Regions from separate parts of the Bradyrhizobium genosp. P genome, predicted to be linked through region 1. Evidence: riboswitches for the same ligand, from Rfam matches in the RefSeq annotation. Region 1 holds a riboswitch; each other region holds the start of a gene.

Region 1 (4,822 bases):
CACTTGCCGGGTGTGCGTAATGGAGAAGACGCGGGGGGATCGCATCCCACCGCGTCTTCCTGAGACAGCTCAGAACGTCGCGCCGGCCCGCACCATGTAGGTCCGGCCCGGGAGCGGGTAGGCGGCGAAGCGGCCCGCCGTGAAGGTGCTCGTGATGGCGTAGTCATAATACAGCGCGTTGAACAGATTGTTCACGCTGACCGACCAGAAAAAGTGTTCATATTGCCCGCTGAGCTTGACGTCGGCGGTCGCATTGCCGGGGATGCGGCCCTGGGTGTTGGCCTGATCGTTGTCCATGACGCGCGAGCTCCAGGCGCGCAGCGTGCCGTCGAACACCAGGTAGTTCTGCCAGATATTCCAGGTCACGCCGATATTGCCGGTGTAGCGGGACACCAGCGGCACGTCGTTGCCGGCCCACATGCCCTCACGGAAGACCGCGCGGGTGTAGGCCATTCCGCCGCGGAAGGTCACGGTGTCACTGACCTTGAGCGAGGCGCTGGTCTCGCTGCCGTAGCGGCGGGTCGGATCGAGGTTGACGTTGTAGAACAGCACGGGATTGAAGTGAATCTCGTTGTCGAGATCCATCAGGTAGACGCTGGTTTGGACCTGGAAGCGGTTGGTCTTGACGCGGAAGCCGCCCTCGACGTCTTCCGACGTCTGCGTCTTGAGCTGGAAGTTCTGCGGGATCGAAGCGAAGGTCACCGGGTCGAACGACGGCCCCGATGCAACGCGCTCGTCGGCACCAGGTGTGCGGAACGCGCGCGCGGCACGGCCGAACACCGAGAACGTGTCGTCAAACCGATGCTCGACGCCGACATGCGCCGCATACTGTGTCTCACTGCTGTTGAGCGGGCTCGCTTGCGTGTCGAAGGCGAAGGGTGCGTTCGGGTCGTAGCGATCCCGCGCCGAGACGCTCGTGTTCTCTACCCGCGCGCCATACGAGAAATCAGTGGTCGGCAGCAGCCCGACGGTCTGCTGCCAGTAACCCGCCAGTTGCTGCTGGTCGATGTTGTAGATGTGGTAGGGGTCCACGCCCTGGAAGGCGCCGCGCGACTCGCGGAACGTCGTGTCGTCATAGTCGATGCCGGTCAGGATCGAGGACGGCAGCCCGAAGATCGCGTTCTTGATGCTGAGGCGCGGCGTGATCGACCAGGTCTGCAGCGCAGCGTCGTTGTAGGTCGACGAAAAGCTGATCGTCGGCATTGTGCCGAAGAAGCCGCTCTGGGTGTCGCGCTGCCGCCAGCCGCCGTCGACGATCAGGTCGACGCCGTTCATCACGGTTTTGGTGAAGCCGGTGGTGACGCTGGTGGTCTGCTGGTTGCCATAATTGTAAGGCGTGTCGGTGCCTCGCCTGTCGGTGGCCAACTCGTTGAGACCAATCGAGGGATCCACGGTCCGCCCGCCGGGAAGGCCAAGCTTTTGATCGCCTCCCGTGACGGTCAGGAAAGCGCTGAGGTCGGGGGTGGCGTAATTGATATTGCCGACGGCATTGCGCTGGTCGAGCGCATTGTTGGCGCGGTAGCCATCGGATTTGACGCCATTGCCATAGAACGACGTCGACCATGGCCCGGAAGTGGCCGCGACCGAGAGTTCTGCCAGGCGCTGGTTGAACGAACCGACTCCGCCTTCGGCCTTGATCGCAACCGGCGGTCCGCCGACGCCATTCTTGGTGACGATGTTGACCACGCCGCCGACCGCGTTGTCGCCGTAGAGCACTGCGCCGCTGTTGCCGCGGGTGATTTCGACGCGCTCGATCGAATTGAGCGGGATGGTCGAAAGATCGAAACCCGACAGGTCGATGTCGGTTTGCCGGCGTCCGTTGATGAGAATGAGGACGTTCGGGGCGGCGAAAGCGCCGAATCCGCGGATGTCGACTGATGTCTTGGCGCCATTCACGCCGCCGTAGAACGACTGCAACTGCACGCCCGGCACCTGCGCGAGGATCTCGGACAGCGTGTGCACCGGCGAGTGCGCGATGTCGTCGGCCGTGATCACGGTCGAGGACGCGCCGACGATGGCGGCGAACTGACGTCCGCCGCCGGCCGTACCACCGGTCCCGGTTCCTGTGCCGGTCGACGTCGTGGCCGTTCCCGTTCCAGTTCCGGCGTTCTTGGTTTGCGTGTCACCCGGGGCGGGGCGTCGCGGCGCCGGGGTTTCGTCGGCGGTCGGCTTGGCGCGAGTGAGGTTCTGGTCGCCCGGCTTGGTGACCTCGATGGGGGGAAGTTGATCGGAAGGTGTGGCCTGCGGCGCCTGCTGCGCCTGCGCCAGCGCCGACGTCGCGCCGAGAGCCGGCACGATCATCGTCGACGCGAGAAGCAGCGCGCGGCGCCGCCGGGCTGAAGGGATGGAAAGCATAGTCTGGACCGCGGCAACGTCAGTGGCACGTCACCGCGAACCAGTCTCACCAGCGCGCTTGGCATCAGGTGAAGCTAATGTCTGTACTCCCCGACCGACATCATCGCGTGTGACCACGGCTGACGGCAGGTCTCCTGGCTCGCGGGTCGTTACCCTTCGTCGCCTTCCCAGGACCGAGTTTCCCAGTGGCCTATGACGAAGGATTCACCGCTTACAGTTGCGGGGGCAGCCGCGGCCTAGGGGAGTTTCCCCGCACCGCATTCCCTTTTGATCCCAATTCAGGAACCGTCAGGTTCATCTAGGGGGCGGCTGGAAACCAAGTCAATCCTGGCGGAAGTGGGGCAACGGTTGACCGGTACGGTTTTTGTCGAGTGTCGCTTGTCTGCCACTGTAATCGCTGTATGAGCATGACGCGATGAGCGTGCAGGATTTTGCCTTGGCGGCCGAGGTCGCGGCGCGGCGTCGTTTTGGCGCGACCGCGGCGCTCGCCGCGCTCGTGGTTGTGCTGGTGCTGATCTCGCTTGGCATCGGACCGGTGCGGCTGTCTCCGCTCACGGTGATCGAGGCCTTGTTCGGTGGCAGCAGCGATGTAGCGCAGGTGATCGTGCGCGAGATCCGCCTGCCGCGCACCATCCTGGCGTTCGCGATCGGCGGTATTCTCGGATTGTCGGGCGCGGCGCTGCAGGGACTTTTGCGCAATCCGCTGGCGTCGCCGTCGCTGTTCGGCGCGCCGCAAGCGGCAGCCTTCGGCGCGGTGCTGGTGATCGCGCTGGGGCTGGCCGACGTGCGTTCCTACGCGCTGCCGGTGGCGGCGATCATCGCGGCCTTCGTCTCGGTGTTTGCGTTGCTGGCGATCGCCGGCCGCAATGCCGGGCTCCTGATCCTGATCCTTTCGGGGCTCGCGATCTCAAGCTTCGCGGGCGCTGCGACGGCGCTGGTGATGAATCTCTCCAGCAATCCCTTCGTGGTGCTGGAGATCGCGTTCTGGCTGCTTGGCTCGCTCGAGGACCGCAGCTTCCAGCATGTCGCGCTGGCATTGCCCTTTATCATCGCCGGTGCGGTCATCCTGCTGAGCCAGGCCAGCGCCTTCCGCGCGCTGACCCTGGGCGAAGAGGCTGCACAGAGCCTCGGTGTTGATGTCGGGCGGCTGCGGCTGTTGGTGATCTCGGGCGTGGCGCTCGGTGTCGGCGGGGCCGTCGCGGTGACCGGCACGATCGGCTTCATCGGCCTGGTCGCGCCGCATCTGATGCGCCCGGTGATCGGCCACGATCCGGCCCGGCTGTTGCTGCCGAGCGCGCTCGCCGGCTCGGCGCTGCTGCTGGCGGCCGATATCGCCGTTCGCATCATCCCCTCGACCTCGGACATCAAGGTCGGCGTGCTGACCTCGATCATCGGCGTGCCGTTCTTCCTCTATCTGATCATGCGCGAACGCCGCGCGCTCGGCGGAGGCGTGGCATGACGCTGCTCTCCGCAACCGGTCTCGATGTGTCGCTGGGCAGCCGCAAGGTGCTGCATGACATCTCGTTGTCGTTATCATCGGCGCATCTGGTCGCGCTGGTCGGTCCGAACGGTGCCGGCAAGACCACATTGCTGCGTGCGCTGGCCGGGCTGATTCCATCCAGCGGCACGATCCGGATCGGCGGCGATGCGTTGTCGTCGCTGTCGCTGCGCGAGCGTGCGAAACGCTTCGCCTATCTGCCGCAGGGTCACATGGTGCACTGGCCGCTGCCGGCGCGCGACATCGTAGCCCTTGGCCGCTACCCGCATGGCGCGACCGATCCGGCGCGGCTGTCGCCGAAGGATATGGAGGCGGTGCTGCGGGCGATGCAGGCGGTCGACGTGATGGCTTTCGGCGACCGCCGCGTCACCGAACTCTCCGGCGGCGAGCGCAGCCGCGTCGCGCTGGCCCGCGTGCTGGCGGTGGAGGCGCCGGTGATTCTCGCCGACGAGCCCACCGCATCGCTCGATCCGCGGCACCAGATCGATGTGATGCAGAACCTGCGCAGCGTCGCCGACAAGGGCGTGCTGGTCGTCGTGGTCACCCACGATCTCGGGCTTGCCGCGCGCTTTGCCGATCATGTGCTGGTGCTCTCGGAGGGGCGGTTGGCCTCGCAGGGCGCGCCGATGGTGGCGTTATCGGAGGCCGTGATGGCCGATGTGTTCCGGATCAGCGCCTATCGCGCCGAATATCAAAACGAGGCCGTCATCGTGCCATGGGCGGATGTCTGATGCGTCGGCCGTTCGGCGGGCTCCGTTCACCTCTCCCGCTTGCGGGGGAGGTCGACGTGCGCGTAGCGCGCGGCGGGTGGGGGCTCTCTCCACGTCGGCAGTCTTTCTCGTGGCGACACCCCCACCCCAACCCTCCTCCGCAAGCGGGAGAGGGGGCGCAGCTGGCTCGCGGCCGATGCCTCGCCTCGCTCTATGCTGTTCTGACGTTGTCGATCCTTGCGTGGATCACATCATGCGG
Region 2 (4,822 bases), 1.7 Mb from region 1:
CCGATCGGCTCGTGTAGCTGCGTACCGCGTTGCGTGCCGGATGCGAGCGCGATCTCGCTCAGGCTCACACTGCCGAGCGTGGGCGAGACGAAATTCGCGATCCCGCCGATGGTCAGTCCATCAGGATCGGGAAAGGCGGGGAACGAGCCGTCGGCCTCGATGCCGAGCACGATTCTATTCGAGGCCATATAGTTAAAGCCAAATTGCGCACCCTCGAAAAAGCTGCCGCCTTCGGTGAAGGCATTCGGCGAACGATAAAGGCTGAATGATCCGGCGACCGGTGCGCCGCCGCCCAATGCATCCGCCGCAATGCGCGCGCGTCCCGCTGCCAGTCCAATGTGGCCGCCGACATAGAAGCCGGTCCAGTCATAGTCCTCGACAGGCGCTCGCGCATTCGCAAGCGATGGCGGCGAAAGGTCGGCGGCATATCCATCGCTCGCAAATAATACGAGCGCCGCCACCCAGGAGGAGGGTCTCGCAGGTCTGTCAAGAAAATCAGGATTTTTGACGCGTTTAATCATAGCGGTCCTCTCCCCGCGAGACAGAATTGCTCACTGTCATCGCAGCGAAAAAACCGCCCCAAACGCGCGCACCGCATGCCGGATGGATGACTGTCTAGGCCGGTCTCCTGACTCGCGGGTCGATGCTCTGTTTCCGCCTTCCCGGGCAAACCAGCCCAGTGGCTTTGTGGAAAAGAACTCGCCGCCTACAGTTGCGGGCGCAGTTGCGGATTTGGCTTAGTTTTTGCGCTAAGTCGCACCGCATTCCCATGTCGTTGATCTCTCGATCAACAAACCTAGACCCACGTATCATCCGACTAATTCAGCAAGTGTCAATAGCCGGTCGCCTTTCGAGCCGGATAGGCGCGCTATCAAGGATGACCTGCAGAGTTCTTGGCCTGGGCCTGCCAAGGCGGTGTGCAGCAGCCGTTGCACATTCCTGTCGTTCAGCCTTGGGGAAGTTCAGTCTTTGACCTGTCTCCATTTTCTTTTTCGGCCTTGCCCTACTCCAGCAGAGCCTCTTTGAGGCGCAACCAATCCGCTGCGCGGCCAGGAATTCCGAACCGCAGCCAAGTCGGCCTATCGAAGAATGGCCGAACGAGGATTCCACGTTCGCAGAGTTTGTCGAACCATTCCGTTGCGTCCTGGTGGCTTACAAGTCGAAAGAGCGGTGATCCTCCGAGGATTCGGAACCCCGCTTGGGCCAGCAGTTCGTCCAGACGAGCCGCATCATACGCGAGGCGGGCTGACGTCTCGTCAAGCCAATTTGTATCAGCTAGTGCTTTCGCACCGATTGCGATTGCCGGTCCTGAGACTGCCCAAGGTCCAAGCGCGGCCTCCATTTTGCCCGCAAGGTCGCGGTTCGCGATTGCAAACCCGAGCCGCAATCCCGCGAGGCCATAAGCTTTTCCAAATGACCGAAGCACGACCGCATTTTGACGGGCGAGCATCGGTATAACGCTTGCAGACGGTCGAACAACGTCCATGAAGGCCTCATCGACGACCAGCAGGCCGTTTCGAGTTTGAAGGCTTGAGGCAAGCTTGAGCAACGCAGCAGAAGAAATTAACCTGCCGTCCGGATTGTTCGGATTGACAACGACTGCGACATCGATGTCGAGATCGCTTATTGTCTCGAGATCTTCTGCTATGATGACATTGGCGCCGCTTGCTCGCCAAGTGGCCGGATGTTCCTGGTAACCGAAACCGAGGATCGCTACGTTCTTGGCGCGACAAATGCGCGGTAAGAGTTGGATTAGAGCTTGTGTTCCTGGAGCGGGGACCACTTGCCTCGCGTCACGTGCGCCATAGGCATTTGCAGCTACGGTTCTGAGTCTGTTCACCGAGTCCCTGCTCGGAAGCTTCGTCCAAACTTCCGTATCCATGGTTCCGATGGGATAGGGAAGGGCATTGATTCCAGTAGAAAGGTCCAACCAAGGCAAGAGCGCATTGGGAAAACGCGCATGTACGGTGGTGACGTCGCCACCATGATACACGTGATGCATTAGATTCTGGTCCTCATGAGACGTAAGCGTAAATTCAAATGGCTGCTCAAATCTGCTCAGTGAACTTTGGCGGTTGCGAAAGCGGTTCAGCGGTTCGTTCGTGAGCAAGCACCTCCAAACATATGTCGACCTTTGGGCGTTCAAAGCTCTCGATCACGGCCGGCATCGAGGAAGGCTTCATCGCCGCATGCGCACGCGCGAGGTCGCAACGCATTTGCCCTCAACGACAAGCTGCGCGCCCTTGACAAGATGCTCGCTTGAGCGAATGGTAGGTATGCGCTGGTTCCTGTTCTACGACAGGCGAAGAGGGAATGCGATAGGCTCTGTATCGGAGCTCGAAAGCAGCCGCCCCCGCGACCGTGACCGGAGAGATCCTCACTGAGCCACTGACCCCCTGAGGTCGGGAAGGCGGGGATCGGAGGAGAAATCCTGCTCCGCAAGCCGGGAGACCTGCCAGCGCATCATGTTAAACCTGCGGACGGGGTGTTCCGCGACGCGCAACAGGTCGCACTTAGCGGCATGCCGGAGCCATCGCATCTTCCCGCCGCCCGACGCTCGAGAAGAGTAATGGCCGTTACGCATCATGTCTGTATCACCTGCAACGCGGGACATACTATCCCGGAAGGGCAGCTCACGCCCGGGAGGCTGTTGCGTCAGGCCATCGCCGGATCAACGCGTCGCGCGCCAGACGCATCCCAAGCACATCCTGATGAAAACGCTGAATTCAGACTAAGGAGCCTCGGATGCTGGTGAGGAGTTCTTTTCAGGGGAGCGAAAGATGACACTGATCGTCGATGGGGAAAATGCCGAACGCCATCCGGATCTTGGAGCGGCAACCGCGTTCAACATGCATGACCGCGAGGCTGTCTATCGGGCCATCCATTCACGACGAGACGTCCGAGATGAATTTTTGCCACAACCCATTCCGGCTCAGGTACTGAGGCGCATTTTGGAGGCGGCGCATCATGCCCCTTCTGTTGGGCTTATGCAGCCGTGGAATTTCATACTTGTGCACGATGCCGCGACGAAACAGGCAGTCCGCGATGTATTTGTACGAAGAAACGAGGAAGCAGCGCGGCTATTCCAAGGTGACCGCCGAGAATCTTATCGGCGGCTTAAATTACAAGGAATTTGCAAGGCGCCGCTAAATATTTGTGTCACTTGCGATCGATCGCGTGGCGGCGCTGTTGTGCTCGGACGTACGCATCAACGCGATACTGATCTTTATAGTACGGCGTGTGCCGTTCAGAATCTATGGCTGGCGGCTCGTGCCGAAGGAGTTGGCGTCGGTTGGGTCAGCATTTTCGACCCTGACGATCTCAGACCGATTCTTGGAATTCCCAATGAAATTGTGATCGTCGCATATCTATGTGTCGGTTTTGTCGATCAGCTTTTCGTGCGCCCTGAATTGGAGGCGAGGAACTGGGCCAAGCGTCTCCCGCTCGAAACTCTCGTGTTCGCTGATCGCTGGGGATGCGCTGAGCCCTATCCTTCATCCAATGATGGGGAGAGCCCTGCTTGTGTTTAAGCTCATGGCCGTCGCTGTAGAGAGGGACAGGCGCGCGGTGATCCAGCGAACTGGTGTCGCTCCCGGCACCGGTGTGCAGCCGATAAATCCTTGGCGCATCGCGTTAATGTGAGGTCGCCCCGAAGCACCGTGGATACGAGCGTCCAGTTGTGAAGGCCCTTCTCGCGGTCGGTCATTGGTCACGTTATCTGCAGTAACCCTAGCCATCATGATCTCGACTCCACCAGCGAGGCGGCCTTAGCACTCTGTGTCGGCTCGATTTTCGCACTGATCGTAAGCGTGTAGGTCATCCCACGTAGCGGATGATGTTCGATTGTCAGAGAATCTCCTGGTGATTTGTCCCAGGAGTTCATGAGAGCGAACATATGTCTGATACCAAGAATTTCGAAGTTATCACAGCGGCGGCCGAGCGGCTTTCGGTGAGTCCCGGGCGGAGCTACCGCACCTGGTCGCGGGAGGAGAAGGATCGCATCGTCGGGGAAACGTTTGCGCCGGGGGCGAACGTGTCGGCGATAGCGCGCTGTCATGGGATCGATCCATCGCAGTTGTTTGCGTGGCGACGCAAGGCGCTGGCCTCGGGAATGGTGGCGCCGCTCTCTGGGGCGCGAGACCGAGCGGTTAAGTTCGCGCGCTTTGAGACCATGGCGGGGGAGATGGTGGAAATCGTCATCGGCGATGTCGTGGTGCGCGTTGGTGGAGATGTGGAGGCGGGGCGGCTTGCTGCTGTGATCCGGGCGGTTCGGCAGGCATGATCCCGGCGGGTGTTCAGGTTTACGTGGCCAGCACGCCGGTCGACTTCCGCAAGGGTGCCACGGGTTTGATGGCGCTGGTTCGAGATGGTGGGGCCGACCCCTTCAGCGGAGCACTGTACGTGTTCCGTTCGAAAAGGGCGGATCGGATCAAGGCGGTTTGGTGGGACGGCAGCGGGGTATGCCTGTTTGCCAAGACTCTCGAGGAGTCAAAGTTCTGCTGGCCGAGGATTGCGCCGACCCGGGTGCAGCTGAACCATGCGCAGTTGCTCGCGCTGATTGACGGGCTGGACTGGACGAAGGTGCGTCCGGTGGTTGTGAAGCGCCCAGAAACGGTAGGCTGACAAGCTGCGGCGAATTGAATCAGGGTGCTGAAAAGTTTGGAAGAGTGGCGGCGACTCTGCTGTGATGGCGACGATGACGACGCCCGTTACAGAGCTCCCGACGACGCTTGCCGAAGCCCACGCGCTGATCGTCGCCTTGGCGGAAGAGCGGGCGGCGATCGAGGCCGAGAACAGCCGCATTGCCGCTGCAAACACCGAT
Region 3 (4,822 bases), 1.8 Mb from region 1:
CGCGACAGCGCGAGGAACGCGATCTTGCACCGGCCGGGTTTGCGCGCATCAGCTAGGCCCAGCGCATCCTCGGCCGGAAGCTCGCCGGCGCGGTCGAAATAGGGTAGCACCCCAAAGCCGCGCCAGGATGTTTTTGCCTCGATCAGCCGGTAGCCATCGTCAAATAGCGTCGAGTCGCCACGAAACTTGTTGATCACAAAGCCCTGGATCATCGCGGCATCGTCCGCGTCGATCACGGTCTTGATCCCGACAAGCTGAGCGATGACACCGCCGCGGTCGATGTCGCCGATCAACATCACCGGGACATCGGCCTTGCGGGCAAAGCCCATATTGGCGATGTCGGCCTTGCGAAGATTGACTTCGGCGGGGCTGCCAGCCCCTTCGACGAGCACAAGATCGGCGCGCTGCTTCAGTCGCGAAAAACTCTCCAGCACCGCGCCCATCAATGACGGCTTCATCAACGCATATTCGCGGGCGCGCGCCGTTGCGATGCGCTTGCCCTGCACGATAATCTGCGCGCCGATATCGGTCTCAGGCTTGAGCAGAACCGGATTCATGTCAGTGTGCGGTTCGACGCCCGCCGCGAGCGCTTGCAACGCCTGCGCACGGCCGATTTCGCCGCCGTCGACCGTCACGGCCGCATTGTTCGACATGTTCTGCGGCTTGAAGGGGAGCACGCGCAAGCCGCGGCGCTTCGCGGCGCGCGCAAGCCCGGCGACGATGAGCGATTTGCCCACGTCCGAGCCCGCTCCCTGGATCATCAATGCGCGCGCCATCCCGTGCTTCTCCTCAGAACTCGACGCCGGGCTGGGCCTTGATGCCGGATCGGAACGGATGCTTCAGCAGCGTCATCTCCGTGACGAGGTCGGCGATCTCGATCAACTCCCCCTTGGCATTCCGGCCGGTGAGGACGACATGCGTCATCGGTGGTTTGTGTGTCTTCAAGAACGCAACGACCTCGTCGATATCGAGATAGTCGTAGCGCAGCGCGATGTTGATCTCGTCGAGCAAGACCATGCGCAAGGTTGAATCCAGGATTAGCTCCTTGGCCCTGTCCCAGCCGGCCTTTGCGGCGGCGATGTCGCGGGCGCGGTCTTGCGTTTCCCATGTAAAGCCTTCGCCCATCGCATGGAACTGGCAGAGATCGCCGAAATGCCCGGTGAGCAGGCGGCGCTCGCCAGTATCCCAGGCGCCCTTGATGAACTGAACGACCGCGCAGGGAAAGCCATGCGCGACACAGCGGACGATCATGCCAAAGGCGGAGGATGACTTACCCTTTCCTGCACCGGTATGAACGATGATCAGTCCCTTCTCGCCGCTCTTGGTCGCCATGATCTTGTCGCGGGCGACCTTCTTCTTTGCCATCTTCGACGCGTGGCGGGCGTCAAGCGATGCGTCGGTGGCGACCACGCCTTCGTCCTCGGCGGCATCTTGTTCAGACATCATCTGGCGTCGTCCTCAGGCTTGACAAATCGCGACCTTCAGCAAATGGTGGGTTTGCGTTGGTTCCTGTCCTACGACAGGCGAAGAGGGAATGCGATAGGGCTTAGATCGAAAGGTCTGGTCCCAAAAGCAGCCGCCCCCGCGACCGTGACCGGAGAGATGCCCGAAGCCACTGATCCCCAAGGGGGTCGGGAAGGCGGGGATCGAAGGATAAGATCCTGCTCCGCAAGCCGGGAGACCTGCCAGCGCAGAGTTTTGAACCGGCGGACGGGGTGTTCCGTGACGGGGAAGCGAACCAGTGAGAGAATGGTTCGCGCCTCATTGCCCCCCGCTGCCTATGCTGGACGGGGCGATGACTGTCACACTTTACGTCTGCATTACCTGCCGCGTCGGCCAGAAGCTGGCGGAGGGCAAGACCGCGCCCGGCGAGCGCCTGTATGCCGCAATTCTCGATGCCGGCGTGCCCGAAGGCGTCGAGCTAGTGCCGGTCGAATGCCTGTCGGCATGCAGCCAAGGCTGCTCGGTCGCACTCAGCGCGACGGGGCGATGGTCCTACGTGTATGGCCGCCTGTCTGAAGCCCATGCGCGGGATGTGATTGCGGGGGCGACGGCTTACCGGGCTGCATCCGACGGTATCGTGCCATGGCGCAACCGGCCGGAAGTTTTTCGCAAGCAATCGGTTGCCCGCATTCCACCCATCGCCGTCCTGCCGGAGGCAGCCGAATGAACACGCTTGCAAAAATCCCGGTCACGATCGTCACCGGCTTCCTTGGATCGGGTAAGACGACGCTAATCCAGCATCTGATCACCAACGCCAACGGCAAGAAGCTTGCGGTGCTCGTCAACGAGTTCGGCAGTGAAGGCGTCGATGGCGAGATCCTGAAATCCTGCGCTGACGCGAATTGTCCCGAGGAAAACATCGTCGAGCTCGCGAACGGCTGCATCTGCTGCACCGTCGCGGATGATTTCATTCCGACCATGCAGACGCTGCTCGCGCGAAAAACGCGGCCCGATCACATCCTGATCGAGACCTCGGGCCTCGCGCTGCCAAAACCGCTTCTGAAGGCGTTCGAATGGCCGGAGATCCGCTCGCGCATCACCGTCGACGGCGTGATCGCGCTCGCGGATGCCGAGGCGGTCGCCGCCGGCCGTTTCGCGCCGAACCCGGAGGCCGTCGAGGCCCAGCGTGCGGCTGACGGGAGCGTCGATCATGAGACGCCGCTATCGGAGGTGTTCGGGGACCAGATCTGTTGCGCGGACATCGTGCTCTTGACCAAGGCCGATCTTGTGGGCCAGGCCGGCCTTGAAGCGGCCCGGCTGGCGATCACGGCCGAGACGCCGCGGCAGGTTCCGATACTCGCCATCACAGACGGTGCGATCGACCCGCAGGTGATTCTTGGCTTCAACGCGGCCGCCGAGGACGACCTCGCCGCGCGGCCCTCGCTTCACGACGGCGAGGAGGAGCATGAGCATGACGACTTCGCATCCGTCGTCATCGAGCTTCCGGAAGTGTCCGACATCGACGCGCTGGTCGCTTCCATCGCGCGCTTGGCGCGCGAGCAGAATGTGCTGCGCGCCAAGGGCTATCTCGCGGTGAAGGGCAAACCGATGCGGCTTCTGGTGCAATCGGTCGGCGAGCGCGTGCGCCACCAGTTCGACAAGCCCTGGGGCGCGGCGCCGCGGCGATCGAAGCTCGTCGTCATCGGCGAGCAGGGCGACATCGACGAGAACGCGATCAAAGCGGGATTGGGGGTCTGATGCACGTCGTCTTCCGCGAGAGCCATGGCCTGGAGGAGACCGCGACACCCGTCGATCTTGGTCAGGATCCGGCCGCTCTCGTGGTGCTGTCATTCTCCGACAGCGATCTCGCCGCCTTCGCCGCCGGTTGGCGGCGTGGACGCAAGGGCCTGCCGTCGCTGCGGCTCGCCCATCTGATGGCGCTGCGCCATCCGCTCTCGGTCGACACTTACATCGAACGCACGCTGTCCCGCGCTAGTGGCATTCTGGTTCGCCTAATCGGCGGTGAGTCCTATTGGTCCTATGGCATCAACGCGTTGCACGAGCTCGCCACGCGGCACGGCATCGCGCTTGCGGTACTGCCGGCCGACGGCCGCGACGACGCGCGGCTCGATGCCCTTTCCAACGTCCCGGTCTCGACGCTGCGGCGTCTGCGCGCGCTGTGCGACGCCGGCGGCGCGGTCGCGGCGCAGGTTGCGATTGCGCAGCTCGCGCTGGCCTCCGGTCTGTACGCGGGACCGGTGTTCGGCGAGACCGAAATCCCCGAGATGGGTTTCTACTATCCCTCCATGGGAGCGCTGGCGTCCTTGCCGTCGCCTGACGGAAGACCGCAGGCGCTCGTCACCTTCTATCGCTCCTATCTGACGTCGGCCGATACCGGCCCGATCGACGCGCTGATCGCGGCATTGCGCGAAAAGGGCTTTGACGCCTACGGCGCGTTCGCGACCTCGCTGAAAGCGCCCGGCGTCTCGGCGTGGCTGAAAGCACATTTCGCGGAGCGTCCGCCGGCTGCACTTGTGAACGCGACCGCGTTCTCGGCGATGGCCGACGATGGAACAACGCCATTCAACGCGGCAGGCTGTCCGGTGTTTCAGGTCGCGCTGTCAACTGCGGGCAGGGAAGATTGGGCGTCCTCGCTGCGAGGCCTGTCGCCGGCCGATCTCGCGATGCATGTGGTGCTGCCGGAGGTCGACGGGCGACTCTCTGCCGGCGTCGTAAGCTTCAAGTCGCCGGGCGAGCGCGACGCCGACCTGCAATTTTCGCATCTCGCTCATCAGCCGGATCGCGAACGTGTTTGTGCGGTGGTGGACCGTGTCAGCGCCTGGCATCGGCTCACGACGATCCCGGCCTGCGGCAGGCAATTCGCCATCATTCTCTCAAGCTATCCAGGCCGCCCGCACCAGATCGCGCACGCGGTCGGCCTCGATGCGCTGGCCTCGACCGCGGCGCTGCTCGGTGACCTCGTTGCCGCCGGCTTCGACGTTGAAGCAGTGGATTCCTTGGGGCAGGCACTGGGCGGGCAGACGTTGACGTTGAGCCTTGCCGATTATCAGGTCGCGCTCACCGGGCTGCCGCCTCCGTTGCAGGAAAAACTCCAGGCCGCCTGGGGCCAGCCGGAGGATGATCCGCAGATCCGCGATGGCGCCTTTCATTTCGCGGCGATCAGGCGCGGTAAGGCCATCATCGCGGTTCAGCCCGAGCGCGGCGAGGTCGCGAGCCGTGACGTTGACTACCACGACTTCTCGCGCACTCCGCGCCACGCCTACGTCGCGTTTTATCTCTGGCTTCGAAGCCAGGGCATTCACGCGCTGGTCCATATGGGCGCGCATGGCACGCTGGAATGGCTGCCCGGCAAATCGGT
Region 4 (4,822 bases), 1.9 Mb from region 1:
GGATCCGCAAAATACTTTCATCTAGAGTTTGAACACCGAGAACGAAGCGATTTACGCCGCCTCTCAGTAAGGTCGATACGCGATCTGCAGCGTCCGCTTGCGTCCCAAGAGAGGGATGTAATTCGAAACTCACTTCGGACTTAGATAAATCAAAGCGCCGCTTAATCATGCCAAATAGCGTTTTGAGTTGATCGTTCGTCAAAAATGAAGGAGTGCCGCCTCCAATGAAGGCCGTCTCGATAGTTCTGCCGGCAAGCGCCGCGTCCGACCAACTCATCTCCTTTTCCAAAGCCGCCAAGTAACGCTCGATTCGCTCGGAAGGTGGATTGATCTGCTTGCCGAAGTGGCAAAAGGTGCAATATTGATGACAGAAGGGGATGTGGAAATACAGATCAATTGACGACGCAATCCGATCCAACAGCTTTTCGGGATTGAAGTCCCCCATTGCCTTAAGAGGCGGATATGTAGCGACGAGATAATCGTTGAACGCGTCAAGGTGCAAATTTCGCGACCTCAGCATGTCAATATTAATGTCGTACGACCTGTCGATCGCGAATTCCAGAGTCTCGGAATAGCTCGGCGCGCGCATCTTTTGGACTCCTTTAGCTTTTGCGTGCAGGCAAGGCGCGAGGGCGGCTCAGTTCGTTCGATGACGATAGGCCGATGTCGCAGCCGATGCGAACATTGCCCGTCTGCTGCGAAGCGGCGCCCAGGAATGCTTCGAGCGCCGCGGTGGGCTAGTATCCCTCGAAAAAAAGATGCGCGAACTCCCCGATGTGATGAAAGCGGAGTCGGTCGGCGAACTCGGCCCGATCCAGCGCGCTCCCGCACAACTTCTGTTCGCTTCCCCGCTCCCCTGGGGGCAATCGATCTTCGGAACGGAGACCGCGCTTCATCTGGTTTCCTCCTAATCGACGCTGCGAATCCGATTGTTGTGTGGATCCATCACTGTGCACTAGCAATCGACGTGCCACCAAAGGCGAACGCGCCTTGCTTCAAAAGAGGCCAGAAACATGTGCCGCGAGCGGCGAAGACGGAATACTTGCGCCTCGGCGTCCGATTACGGACATGAGTGTTTTCAACCGGACACGACAACCGGTGTATTGAGTGATGGCCGCGGTTTCTCGATCCAACTCAAACATCCGTTCAAGGATGATGTTCGCAATGCCGACCTTAGGGCCGCAGCGCTTTTGGCGGCAGTTCTAATTGGCTGATCCAGCGGTTGTCCCGAGCATCTTTGAAACTACTCCAACCTTCGACGGCATGCGACCGATGCTATCGTGATCATCGCAACTGCACTGATCGCTGTAAAAAGAACCCGGCCGGGCGCGGCAAGAGTGCAAGCGCTCCCGCGTTGCGCATCCCAGTTGACGCCAAGTTGCCATCAGCGGATGGACCGTTGCTCCCCGACCGACATCTTCGCGTGTGACAACGGCTGCGGCAGGTCTCCTGGCTCGCGGGTCGTTTCCTCGACGTCACTTTCCCAGGACCCAGATTCCCAGTGGCATATGACGAAAGATTCGCCGCTTACAGTTGCGGGGGCAGCCGTGGCGTTGGGAAATCCCGCACCACGTTCCCTTTTGATCTCCGTAAGGAGAACCGTCACAGATGATGTCAGAAGTTTGTCAAAGCCGGGGTCAATTGGCTCGTTGCACCACCGCGGTGCCGGCGATGGAGGTCTACCGCGTCGAAGAAAACGTTCGAGAGGTTGACGCGACGGTCCTGTCGCAGATAATCCAAGCTGTCGAGGTTCTCCAGGTCCCGCTTGATCTGGAGCTAAGAGGGAAGCCGGTGCGCTCTCGATCAATCCAGGATCGATGCAATGCCGGCGCTGCCCCCGCAACTGTAGGCGGCGAGCCTGCATCCACAAAAGTCACTGAAGCAAATGCTTCGGGAAGGCCGGATGCAGGCGATGACCCGCGAGCCAGGAGACCTGCCCCGACAACATGATCGTCCACGGGCGGGGTGTCCCGGTGGTACGCCAAGCAGTTGCCGCTTTGGTGGCTCTCTGCCCGCCGTCCGCCATGGCCTTTTGCCCCCACAACCATGGGGTTAAAGCTATGTCTACTCTCTCACTTCCTGTTGCAACACTCGGCACGCCCCGGATCGGGCCGCGCCGCGAACTCAAGCTCGCGCTCGAAAGCTATTGGGCCGGAAAAATCAGCGAAGAGCAACTTCTTGACGCTGCGGCCGGACTTCGCGTTGCCAACTGGGCTCGGCAGAAATCTCCCGGTGCCACCGTGATTCCGTCGAGCGATTTCTCGCTGTACGATCCGGTGCTCGATACCAGCGTCATGGTCGGAGCCATTCCGGACTCTTACGGCTGGAAAACGGGACCCGTCTCGCTCAAGACCTACTTCGCCATGGCGCGCGGCGCACAGGACGATGGGCACGATGCGAGTTGCGGCCACGCCCATCACGGGCACAGCACGGCAGCGCGGAGATGACCAAGTGGTTCGACACCAATTATCACTACATGGTGCCGGAATTTCACAGGAGCCAGACCTTCAGGCTGTCCTCACGCAAGCCCATCGAGGAATACGATGAGGCGAAGAGCCCAGGCTATCAGACTGGTCTGGTTCTGGTCGGCCCTGTCACATTCTTGAAGCTCGGCAAGAGCGCCGATCCGGCACTTGATCCGCTGTCGCTGCTGGATGATCTTTTGCCGGTCTATGTCGAGGTTCTCCAGGAATTGACGAAGCGCGGCGCTGAATGGTTCAGCTCGATGAGCCGTGTCTAGTTCTCGATCTCGATCGCCCGTCACGCGTTGCACTGCACCGGACCTATGCACGCTTCGCCAAGGACGTCCCCGGCCTCAAGATCATGCTGGCCACGTATTTCGGGGCTGTCGGCGACAACCTGGAAACCGTGTTGGCCTTGCCGGTTGCGGGCGTTCACCTCGACCTTGTCCGCGCGCCTGAGCAGCTGAGCGCGGTGGTCGACGAAACGCGGAAGGATCTCGTGGTCTCTCTCGGCGTCGTCGATGGCCGCAATGTCTGGCGTTCCGACCTTTCGGCGCTCCTTGATCGGCTCACACCCGCCATCGCGAAGCTCGGCGCAGATCGCGTACAGATCGCATCCTGCTGCTCGATGCTTCACGTGCCGATCGACGTTGAACTGGAGACCGATCTCGATCTCGATGTGAAGAGCTGGCTTGCCTTCTCCGTCCAGAAGATCGGCGAGCTTGCGGTCTTGGCAAGGGCGCTCGCCGGCGACAAGGGTGTCGCGGATGCGGTAGCCAGCTCGGACCTCGCGGCGACGGCCCGCCAGACGTCGCCAAAGATCCATGACCCGACTGTCGCCCGACGAATGGCGGAAATTGGCGAGACCATGCGCCGCCGCACCAGCTCGTTTGCGAACCGCACCGAGGTCCAGCGCAAACGTTTCGCTCTGCCAGCGTTCCTCACGACTACAATTGGATCGTTCCCGCAGACGGCGGATGTCCGCAACGCCCGCGCCGCGCATGCTCGGGGAAAGATGAGCGACGCACAATACGAGCAATTTTAAGGAGAGGCGGCGCGCGCCGTACGCTGGCAGGAAGACATCGGGTTAGATGTGCTCGTGCATGGCGAGTTCGAGCGTAACGATATGGTGCAGTATTTCGGTGAGCAACTCTCCGGCTTCGTATTCACGAAGCACGGCTGGGTCCAATCCTACGGCTCGCGCTGCGTCCGTCCTCCCATGCTGTTTGGCGATGTCTCGCGGCCGAAGCCGATGACGGTGGATTGGTGGCGGTACGCGCAGTCCTTGACCAAGAAGCCGATGAAGGCGATGCTCACCGGGCCAGTGACGATCGTGAACTGGTCGTTCGTTCGTGACGACATCTCCCGCAGCGAGGCATGCCGCCAGATTGCGCTCGCGATCCGGGACGAGGTAACCGATCTGGAGACGGCCGGCGCGACCATGATCCAGATCGAGGAAGCTGCGCTTCGCGAAGGACTGCCATTGCTGCGATCAGAGTGGAAGACCTATCTCGACTGGGCTGTCGACAGCTTCCGTATCTGCTCGTCCGGCGGCGCGAACGAAACGCAGATTCATACTCATATGCGCTATTCGGAGTTCAACGATATCATATGCGATAGCGGCGATGGACGCCGACGTCATTTCAATCGAGACGTCGCGCTCGAAGATGGAGCTGCTCGACGCATTCAAGGGCTACAAGTATCCAAACGATATCGAACCCGGCGTCTTCGACATCCATTCGCCGCGCGTTCCTGAGGCGGGCGGCCGAGATGCGGGACCTGATTGCGTCGGCCCGGCAAGGGCTATCCGACTCGCAGCTGTGGATCAACCCGGGTGGGCAATCGGGATAGTGCCGGACAAAATGTAAGACTTTCAATATGCCGATCCCAGCTTTTGGGTGCCGTAGCGAGCGGGCCGCTCTCGGGAAGTTCGTGATAGTAGAGGTCGAAAAACACGTCTTCCCGGCCCTTAGCGAAGCGTCGCCCGTCAGCCACCTCTCGAGCCCGACATGACATGGCGGGAACAATTGATCAGGACAGCGCCTCAACGGCTTCGCTACGACGGGCGGCGGGCTCCTGCCGGGAGCCTAGTCGATACTACCACGTCCCCGATTCTCAAAAAAAGGACACACCCAAGCTCCGGGCACGCTCAACCAATCCCTACCTAATTACCTCTTTTGCTTATAGACTTTTGTAAGCTTCATGCTACATAAAGGCCAGTTAGTGCATCACGAAGTTTACAAAATGCCTACGCCCCATAGTCCCTCCGCCAGCGTCCGCCGCGCCCTCCGCAAACTCGGAGCCGACATTCAGGACGCGCGCAAGCGACGTCGGTTGCCGATGGGCGTCGTCGCCGATCG

The links. Region 1 has a riboswitch for cobalamin ahead of ACP2YO_RS03305 (TonB-dependent receptor). Riboswitches for the same ligand answer to the same signal wherever they lie in the genome.
Region 2: linked by a shared signal. The riboswitch ahead of bluB (5,6-dimethylbenzimidazole synthase) and the one ahead of ACP2YO_RS03305 (TonB-dependent receptor) in region 1 are both predicted to bind cobalamin.
Region 3: linked by a shared signal. The riboswitch ahead of ACP2YO_RS42570 (DUF1636 family protein) and the one ahead of ACP2YO_RS03305 (TonB-dependent receptor) in region 1 are both predicted to bind cobalamin.
Region 4: linked by a shared signal. The riboswitch ahead of metE (5-methyltetrahydropteroyltriglutamate--homocysteine S-methyltransferase) and the one ahead of ACP2YO_RS03305 (TonB-dependent receptor) in region 1 are both predicted to bind cobalamin.

Annotation. Positions count from the first base shown of each region.
Region 1 is NZ_CP188195.1:680,628-685,449, forward strand. Features, by position in the region: gene ACP2YO_RS03305 (TonB-dependent receptor) at 70-2,301, opposite strand; cobalamin riboswitch at 2,463-2,660, opposite strand; gene ACP2YO_RS03310 (FecCD family ABC transporter permease) at 2,771-3,814, shown strand; gene ACP2YO_RS03315 (ABC transporter ATP-binding protein) at 3,811-4,584, shown strand.
Region 2 is NZ_CP188195.1:8,876,009-8,880,830, reverse strand. Features, by position in the region: cobalamin riboswitch at 602-815, opposite strand; gene cobD (threonine-phosphate decarboxylase CobD) at 1,004-2,110, opposite strand; cobalamin riboswitch at 2,266-2,474, shown strand; gene bluB (5,6-dimethylbenzimidazole synthase) at 2,781-3,530, shown strand; gene ACP2YO_RS42610 (transposase) at 3,896-4,282, shown strand; gene tnpB (IS66 family insertion sequence element accessory protein TnpB) at 4,279-4,623, shown strand; gene tnpC (IS66 family transposase) at 4,697-4,822, shown strand, end outside.
Region 3 is NZ_CP188195.1:8,866,257-8,871,078, reverse strand. Features, by position in the region: gene ACP2YO_RS42580 (cobyric acid synthase) at 1-776, opposite strand, end outside; gene cobO (cob(I)yrinic acid a,c-diamide adenosyltransferase) at 790-1,443, opposite strand; cobalamin riboswitch at 1,487-1,704, shown strand; gene ACP2YO_RS42570 (DUF1636 family protein) at 1,796-2,170, shown strand; gene cobW (cobalamin biosynthesis protein CobW) at 2,167-3,201, shown strand; gene cobN (cobaltochelatase subunit CobN) at 3,201-4,822, shown strand, end outside.
Region 4 is NZ_CP188195.1:2,626,798-2,631,619, reverse strand. Features, by position in the region: gene ACP2YO_RS12730 (coproporphyrinogen-III oxidase family protein) at 1-589, opposite strand, end outside; gene ACP2YO_RS12725 (hypothetical protein) at 759-911, shown strand; cobalamin riboswitch at 1,423-1,619, opposite strand; cobalamin riboswitch at 1,731-1,955, shown strand; partial or broken gene metE (5-methyltetrahydropteroyltriglutamate--homocysteine S-methyltransferase) at 2,061-4,295, shown strand; gene ACP2YO_RS12715 (helix-turn-helix domain-containing protein) at 4,707-4,822, shown strand, end outside.